Linked DNA regions of Desulforamulus hydrothermalis Lam5 = DSM 18033. The protein of the gene in region 1 binds, or shares a complex with, the protein of each later gene. Links are inferred from orthologs where the notes say so. Each region holds a gene or a part of one and is shown on either strand. Other genes may lie near its edges.

What was found.
Region 2: the proteins of mfd (region 1) and uvrA are in contact, whole or in part, in a crystal structure (PDB 4DFC), measured with the Escherichia coli proteins. The link is inferred for Desulforamulus hydrothermalis Lam5 = DSM 18033 from one-to-one orthologs.

What each region holds. Positions count from the first base shown.
Region 1 is NZ_CAOS01000011.1:166,459-170,841, reverse strand. What follows is about bases 122-4,192. They hold mfd (transcription-repair coupling factor), read right to left. Parts: upstream 3,829-4,192; coding sequence 322-3,828; downstream 122-321. Other genes in these bases: DESHY_RS09030 (hypothetical protein), read right to left, coding at 4,014-4,192; DESHY_RS09040 (peptidylprolyl isomerase), read right to left, coding at 122-261. Outside these bases: more of DESHY_RS09040, read right to left, coding at 1-121; more of DESHY_RS09030, read right to left, coding at 4,193-4,383. UniProt on the Escherichia coli protein: Couples transcription and DNA repair by recognizing RNA polymerase (RNAP) stalled at DNA lesions. Mediates ATP-dependent release of RNAP and its truncated transcript from the DNA, and recruitment of nucleotide excision repair machinery to the damaged site.
Region 2 is NZ_CAOS01000003.1:570,826-574,460, reverse strand. Bases 143-3,465 are described here. They hold uvrA (excinuclease ABC subunit UvrA), read left to right. Parts: upstream 143-451; coding sequence 452-3,265; downstream 3,266-3,465. Other genes in these bases: uvrB (excinuclease ABC subunit UvrB), read left to right, coding at 143-303. In the rest of the region: more of uvrB, read left to right, coding at 1-142; DESHY_RS03675 (ABC transporter permease), read right to left, coding at 3,608-3,635. UniProt on the Escherichia coli protein: The UvrABC repair system catalyzes the recognition and processing of DNA lesions. UvrA is an ATPase and a DNA-binding protein. A damage recognition complex composed of 2 UvrA and 2 UvrB subunits scans DNA for abnormalities.

The DNA.
Region 1 (4,383 bases):
CTGTATGATTAACTTTTGCTGAATCATTTCTTCCAATATGTTTTGCTCTATTTGCTCCTTCATATCCTTGAATTCCTGGTTCTGCAAGTCTATGCCGAATTGTTTGGCAGCTGCGTTAACCTGCTTGTCCAGCTCCTGACGGGTAATTTCCTGCCCGTTGACCACCGCTACCACATTGGCTTTGTTGTTGGCACAGCCGGCAACAAACAAAACCAGGCTGAACAGCAGCATCAGTCCCCCGTAAAATAATTTGTTTTTCACCACAATGTCCCCCTTCTGCATGATACCGCCATTATACAACGATCGGCACAGGCCGGCAAGTTATTTCAGGCGGCCCAGGAAAGAGTATAATTGCTCCAGTTTTCTAAGGCTGAGGTCACCCTTTTCACGGCTGATCAGCTTAATTTCAAAGCCTTCCGGCGAGTTATGAAACTTTACATTGTTTTTATACTTTTCACTGATGGCCACCAGCTTTTCACCGTCCAGGGGCGCATCGGGCGCAAACAACAGCCGGTAGTAACCCTGGGGGCGGCTGATGCTCTTAATGTGCAACTGCCTGCCGGCCATCTTTAATTGAGCCACCAGCAACAGGCAGCGAACGCTGTCGGGCAGATCGCCGTAGCGATCCACCAGTTCGTCCTCCAGGTCAGCCAGCTCAGATACTTCCTGCATGGCCGCCAGGCGGCGGTAAAGCTCTACCTTCTGGTTGCCGTCCGGCACATAGGTATCCGGGATGTAGGCTTCCACCGGCAGTTCAACAGCGGTATCCACCACCTGCTCCGTTTTATGGCCCCGGGCCTCCTGGATGGCTTCCTCCAACAGCCGGCAATACATTTCAAAACCCACTTCAGCAATGTGGCCATGCTGTTGGGCTCCCAGAATATTGCCGGCACCCCGGATTTCCAAATCCCGCATGGCTATTTTGTAACCGGAACCAAACTCGGTAAACTCCCGAATGGCAGACAGTCTTCGCTCACTGACTTCGGTTAATACCTTGTCCCGCCGGAATAAAAAATAGGCATATGCCAGCCGGTTGGTTCGTCCCACCCGCCCCCGCAACTGGTACAATTGAGCCAAACCGAAATGATCGGCATCTTTAACAATTAAGGTATTGACATTGGCAATATCCAGGCCGGTTTCGACAATGGTGGTGCACACCAGAACATCATAAGCCCCGTCCATAAACTCCAGCATGATTTGTTCCAATTCATCTTCCTTCATCTGGCCGTGAGCCACACCCAGGCGCGCCTCGGGCACCAGCCCCTGCAGCCAGCCGGCCAGCCGGTCCAGGTCAACCACCCGGTTGTGTACAAAATATACCTGGCCGCCCCGGTTAAGCTCCCGCCGGATCGCCTCCCTGATTAACACCGGGTCTTCTTCCAGCACATAGGTTTGCACCGGGAAGCGTTCCTCCGGCGGGGTCTCCAGCACACTGGTATCCCGTACCCCCACCAGCGACATGTGCAGCGTACGGGGTATGGGAGTGGCTGTCAGGGTTAAGACGTCTACATTTTGGCGCAGCTGTTTAAGTTTTTCCTTGTGCATAACACCGAAGCGCTGCTCTTCATCCACCACCAGCAAACCAAGGTCTTTAAAATATATATCATCCTGTACCAAGCGATGGGTGCCAATTACAATGTCCACTTCACCGGTGGCCAGCCCCGCCAGTACCTGCCGCTGTTCTTTGGGCGTCCGGAAGCGGGACAACATTTCAATGCGCACCGGGTAATTGGCAAACCGTTCCCGGAAAGTGTTGTAGTGCTGCTGCGCCAGGATGGTGGTAGGCACCAGTACAGCCACCTGTTTATTATCCATCACTGCCTTAAAGGCTGCCCGCAGTGCCACTTCGGTTTTGCCGTAGCCCACATCACCGCAAAGCAGGCGGTCCATGGGCCGGGGTTTTTCCATATCTCTTTTTACTTCCTGGATAGCCCTTAACTGATCAGGTGTTTCTTCATAGGGAAACTGTGCCTCAAACTCCGCCTGCCAGGGTGTGTCCGGAGAAAAAGCATAGCCCTGCACGGTTTGGCGAGCCGCATAAAGCTCCAACAGCTCCCGGGCCATATCACGCACTGCTTCCTTAACCCGGGCCTTGGCTTTTGCCCATTCGCTGCCGCCCAGGCGGGACAGTTTGGGGTGGTCTGCTTCCGCTCCCAGGTATTTTTGCAGCATCCCCACTTGATCGGTAGGCACATATAACTTATCTTCACCCGCATACTGCACCTGCAGGTAATCTTTTTGCAGCCCTCCGATGTCCAGTGTTATGATACCCAGATAGCGTCCGATGCCGTGGTTGACATGCACCACATAATCGCCCGGCTTCAAGTCTGCCAGGGGCTCCGGCCTGTCCCGTCTGGCCCGGTGTTTCCGGCTCTTCTTGCGCTGCCCGAAAATCTCTGCATCAGTTATTACCACCAGGCGGGCGGATATCAACTCAAACCCGCCGGCCAACTGCCCTACTGTAATGACCACATTGCCTTCCTTTACTTCGTTATTTAGTTGTTTTACCCAGAAGGCATCGATTTTAGCATCTCTTAGCAGGTTCAGCAGGTTGGCCGCCCTTTCTTCGGACGACACCAGCAAAACCACCGCATAATTGCGGCGTCGCCAGTGACGCACTTCATCCGCCAACACTTCTGTATGCCCCAAAAAACTGTGCATGGCTTTGGCGGGGAAGTTGACGACGTTTTGCGGCCGTAAAAATTGCGGGTGCCGGGGCAAAAACGAACAGTATATGCCAGGCAGCCGTTCCAGCGGTGCCAGCAGCTGGCGCCATTCCAAATAACTGTGAAGGTGGCCGGGCAGTACCTTGCCTTTATTCAGCAGGTCAATATAGGTTTCGTTTCTTTCTTTAAGAATGGTATCTGCCACTTCTTTGCAACGCAGGGGATCGTCCACCAGCACCAGCGGCGTGTCCACAAAATAGTCCAGCAAGGTAACCGGCTGCGGGTAAAAATAAGAAAGAAGTTGTTCCATTCCCGCAAAGGGCACCCGGCGGCGGATTTGCTCCAGCAGCACGGCTCCCTGGGACGCCAGCTGGTGAACTGCATCCACCGAGCCGGAACGTTGTAATTTTTTAAGCTGGTTTTTGTATTCCTGCTCATAATTATCCAGGCAACGCTGCCACCCTTCCGCAGTTACCACCAGTTCCCGGCAGGGGGTTATGTCTATGGCTTTTAATTTATCCAGCGAACGCTGGGTAGCCACATCAAAATGGCGGACAGAGTCCACCTCATCGTCAAAGAATTCAATACGAACGGGATGCGCTGCAATCATGGGAAAAATATCTGTTATGCCGCCCCGGCTGGAAAATTGCCCCCTGCTTTCCACCAGATCCACTCTCTCGTAGCCCAGGTCAACCAGTTGACGATGCAAACTCTCCGGGTCCACTCTTTGTCCCAGGACAAGCTGCAGGCTGCTTTGACGCAGCACAGCCGGCGGTGCCAGCCGCCTTAACAACGCTTCCACCGAGGTAACAACCACTGCCGGTTGACCGGCCGCCAGTTTGTTTAATACCCGCAACCGCTGGGCCAGCACATCATTGCTATGGGCATATATCTGATAGGGCAACAGCTGCCATACCGGAAAGAACAGCACCGGTTTGTCCGGCAGCAGAGAGGTTAAGTCGTCCACCAGGGCATTTGCTTCGGCTTCCCCCGGCATCACAATCAAAACCGTCCGGCGCTGCTCTGCTAAACCGGCAAACAAATAACTGCGCTGGGAACCGGCCAAACCAAACACCATTTGCTGGGTAAAACCCTTTTGTAAACCCTGCAGCAGATTTTGATATTCAATTGTTGTCTCTAACGGCCGCAATAATCCTTTCATGTGTTCTCCTGTCTGTACCCGTACTGAAAATATCGGATTAACTGTAAGTCAGATAAACAGCAGTGCAAATGACGTCAGCCCGGTTGAGGACGGGGCGGGAGATTGACCCTCTTCTTCCTACCGGGCGGCATGCCATTATTATATACGTTATATATGCCCATTGGCAGGCAAATTATATCCGGTAATTACCGTTCCGTCAAGCGTCTGGCGGCATAAATGATTGCCAGATTCCAGGCGGCATGAGCCAGGTAGGCCAGGGCCACTGCCGGCCACAGCCCGGTAATGCTGCTGATCAGAACAGTCACCAGACCAAACAGGCCGTGAGCCGTTAGTGCCGCACCGCCTGCCGACAGCCCCCCGGCCCCGCGGCGCCGCACTTCCACCAGCGCCTCAATTACACCAAACCCGATATGGGTCCACAGGATCGGCGCCTCCAGTATAACCGCCCACAGCGTTTTGGCCGCTTCTTCAACCAGAGGGGTTACCCAACCCAGCCCCCGATGGCCCAAATGGTACAGTATCCGGCCGTTAAACAGCCAGGCTGTGCCGGCGGCC
Region 2 (3,635 bases), on another replicon or contig:
ACCGAATATAACGAGCGGCACGGCATCACGCCGCAAACCGTACGCAAGGCGGTGCGGGATGTCATTGAGGCCACCCGGGCGGCCGAACAGCCGGCCCCTTATCTGGCCAAGAACAAAGCGGGCAAAATGAGCAAAGCCGACATTAAAAAGATGATTGCTCAACTGGAAAAGGAAATGAAAGAATCGGCCCGGCACCTGGAGTTTGAGCGGGCGGCCCAGTTGCGGGATGCCATTATCGAGTTGCGGCTGCAGCTGCGGGGTGCCAAAGAAATTAAACCGGCACTGCCGGAGGTAGAGTATTAGGCATAGAAAACTGTCAATAATTAACATAATTATTACAAATATCGTACAAATGTTCTGGGTCCGGTTGCCTTTTTGCTTTCTTTTAAGTATATTGGTAAGTGGATTGCGGTTCCCGACAGCCATTGCTTAATTTAAAGAGGAGTTAGTCATGCAAGATAAAATTATTATTCGCGGCGCCCGTTCCCACAACTTGAAAGACATCGACGTGGTCATCCCCCGGGACAAGCTGGTGGTGATTACCGGCCTGTCCGGCTCGGGCAAATCCTCCCTGGCCTTTGACACCATTTACGCCGAAGGCCGGCGGCGCTATGTGGAATCCCTGTCTGCCTATGCCCGGCAGTTCCTGGGGCAGATGAACAAGCCGGATGTTGACTACATCGAAGGCCTGTCGCCGGCCATTTCCATTGACCAGAAAACCACCAGCCACAACCCCCGCTCCACCGTGGGCACAGTGACCGAAATTTACGATTACCTGCGGCTGCTGTTTGCCCGGGTGGGCCGGGCCCACTGCCCTAAATGCGGCCAGCCCATAGCCCGGCAAACCGTCCAGCAAATGGTGGATCAACTGATGGCGCTGCCCGAGGGCAGCAGATTGCAGCTGCTGGCCCCGGTGGTGCGGGGCAAAAAGGGCGAGCATGCCAAGGTTTTGGAGGATATCCGCCGCAACGGTTTTGTGCGGCTGCGGGTTAACGGGGAGCTTTACGAAATAGGCGAAGTGCCTGCCCTGGACAAGAAAAAGAAGCACCGCATTGATATTGTGGTGGACCGCATAATCATCCGCCCCGGCTGCGAAACCAGGCTGGCCGACTCCCTGGAAACCGCCCTCAAGCAAAGCGGCGGCCTGGCTGTGGCAGCGGTGACAGACGGCCCGGAATATATCTTCTCCGAGAACTTTGCCTGCCCAACCTGCGGCATTAACATCAGCGAAATCAGCCCCCGGCTGTTTTCCTTCAACAACCCCCACGGGGCCTGCCCGGCCTGCACCGGCCTGGGCTTTAACCACGAGTTCGACCCGGATTTAATTATCCCGGACAAGAGCAAGAGCATCCGGCAGGGGGCTGTTGAAGGCTGGCATAAAGGGCAGGTGGCGGCGGCTTACCTGGCGGGCCTGGCCGAAAAGTACCAATTCAGCCTGGATACCCCGGTGGAACAGCTTACTCAAAAGCAGCTGCAGGTTATTTTATACGGCACCGGCCAGGAAAAAGTAAAGTTTCACTACACCGACAGTTACGGCCATGTGCACCGTTATGAGGTGCCCTTTGAAGGCATTATCGGCAACCTGTCCCGCCGCTACCGGGAAACCCAATCCGAGGCCATGCGGGAAGAATTTGAAAAATATATGAGCATCAAGCCCTGCCCCGCCTGTCAGGGGGCCCGCCTGAAGCCGGAAGCCCTGGCGGTAAAAGTGGGGGACAAAAATATTGCCGAGGTGGCGGCCTTGCCGGTGGCGGAAGCCCTGCATTTTTTTAACAGCCTGCGGCTCAGCCAACGGGAACGCCTGATTGCCCGGCAGATTCTGAAAGAAATTAAGGAGCGGCTGGGTTTCCTGGTCAACGTGGGCCTGGATTATTTAACCTTAAGCCGCTCTGCCGGCACCCTGTCCGGCGGTGAAGCCCAGCGCATCCGGCTGGCCACGCAAATTGGCTCCGGCCTGACAGGAGTGCTGTATATTCTGGACGAGCCCAGCATCGGCCTGCACCAGCGGGATAATGAAAGACTGATTGCCACCCTGCAGCGGCTGCGGGATTTGGGCAACACCCTGATTGTGGTGGAACACGATGAAGACACCATCCGGGTGGCCGACCATATCATTGATATGGGGCCCGGTGCCGGCCGGCACGGCGGCCGGGTGGTGGCGGCCGGCAGGCCGGAGGATATTATGCAGGAGCCGGCCTCCCTCACCGGTCAGTACCTGAGCGGCCGCCGCAGGATTCCGGTGCCGGCCCGGCGCCGCCCGGGCAACGGGCAGAGCCTGGTTATCCAGGGGGCAGCGGCCAACAACCTGAAGGGCATCGACGTAACCATTCCCCTGGGCATGTTTGTGTGCGTTACCGGTGTATCCGGTTCCGGCAAGAGCACCCTGATAAATGAGGTTTTGTATAAAGCCTTGGCCCAGAAATTGCACCGGGCCAAAGACAAGCCCGGCGAACACCTGGGCATCCTGGGCCTGGAGCACCTGCAAAAGGTTATTGATGTCAACCAGGCGCCCATCGGCCGCACGCCCCGTTCCAACCCGGCCACCTATACCGGGGTTTTTAACGACATCCGGGAGTTGTTCGCCCAGCTGCCCGAGTCCCGGGCCCGGGGCTACCAACCCGGCCGCTTCAGCTTTAATGTGAAGGGCGGCCGCTGTGAGGCCTGCCAGGGGGACGGTATTATTAAAATTGAGATGCACTTCCTGCCGGATGTCTATGTGCCCTGCGAGGTGTGCAAGGGCCAACGTTACAACCGGGAAACCCTGGAGGTTAAATATAAAGGCAAGAGCATAGCGGATGTGCTGGATATGGAAGTGGATGAAGCGGTGGAGTTTTTTGCCAGCATACCGAAGATTCACCGCCGCCTGCAAACCCTGCAGGACGTGGGGTTGGGCTATATCCGGCTGGGCCAGCCGGCGCCCGAGCTGTCCGGCGGCGAAGCCCAGCGGGTTAAACTGGCCGGCGAGCTGAGCCGGCGCAGCAACGGCGGCACCATATATATTCTGGATGAGCCCACCACCGGCTTGCACGCCGCCGACATCCACCGGCTGCTGCAGGTACTGCACCGCCTGGTGGACAACGGCAGCACGGTGGTGGTGATTGAGCACAACCTGGATGTCATTAAAACAGCCGATTACATCATCGACCTGGGCCCGGAAGGGGGCGACAAAGGCGGCACGCTGGTGGCTGCCGGCACGCCGGAGGAAATTTGCCGGGTGCCCCAATCCTATACCGGCCGCTTCCTGCAACCGGTACTGGCGCAGTAACTGACGGGAAAGGGGGACGGTGCCAAACCGTCCCCCACAGGGCGCAGATAAAGTTGAGAAACCGTAAAAACATAAGGTGGTTTTATGATCCCCTGCCAGCGACTTGGCGAAGCACCGGTAACAGCACTGGATGAGCGCAGGAGCCCTTGGGGCGGCGCCCACAGGACGTGGGCGCCAGCCGAACCGGGCCAGGAGGGCCCGTTTGAGGCGACCCCAAGGGCGAACGGAGCGAATCTTAGTGCTGTCGGTGCGAAGACCGGAGCTAAAGGGGATTATAAACCACCGGCCAGGTTTTCTATACTCAGCGGGGACGGTCTGGCACCGTCCCCGCTTGCGTGTGTCCTAGCGGGAAAGGTGGCCGGGCGGCTGT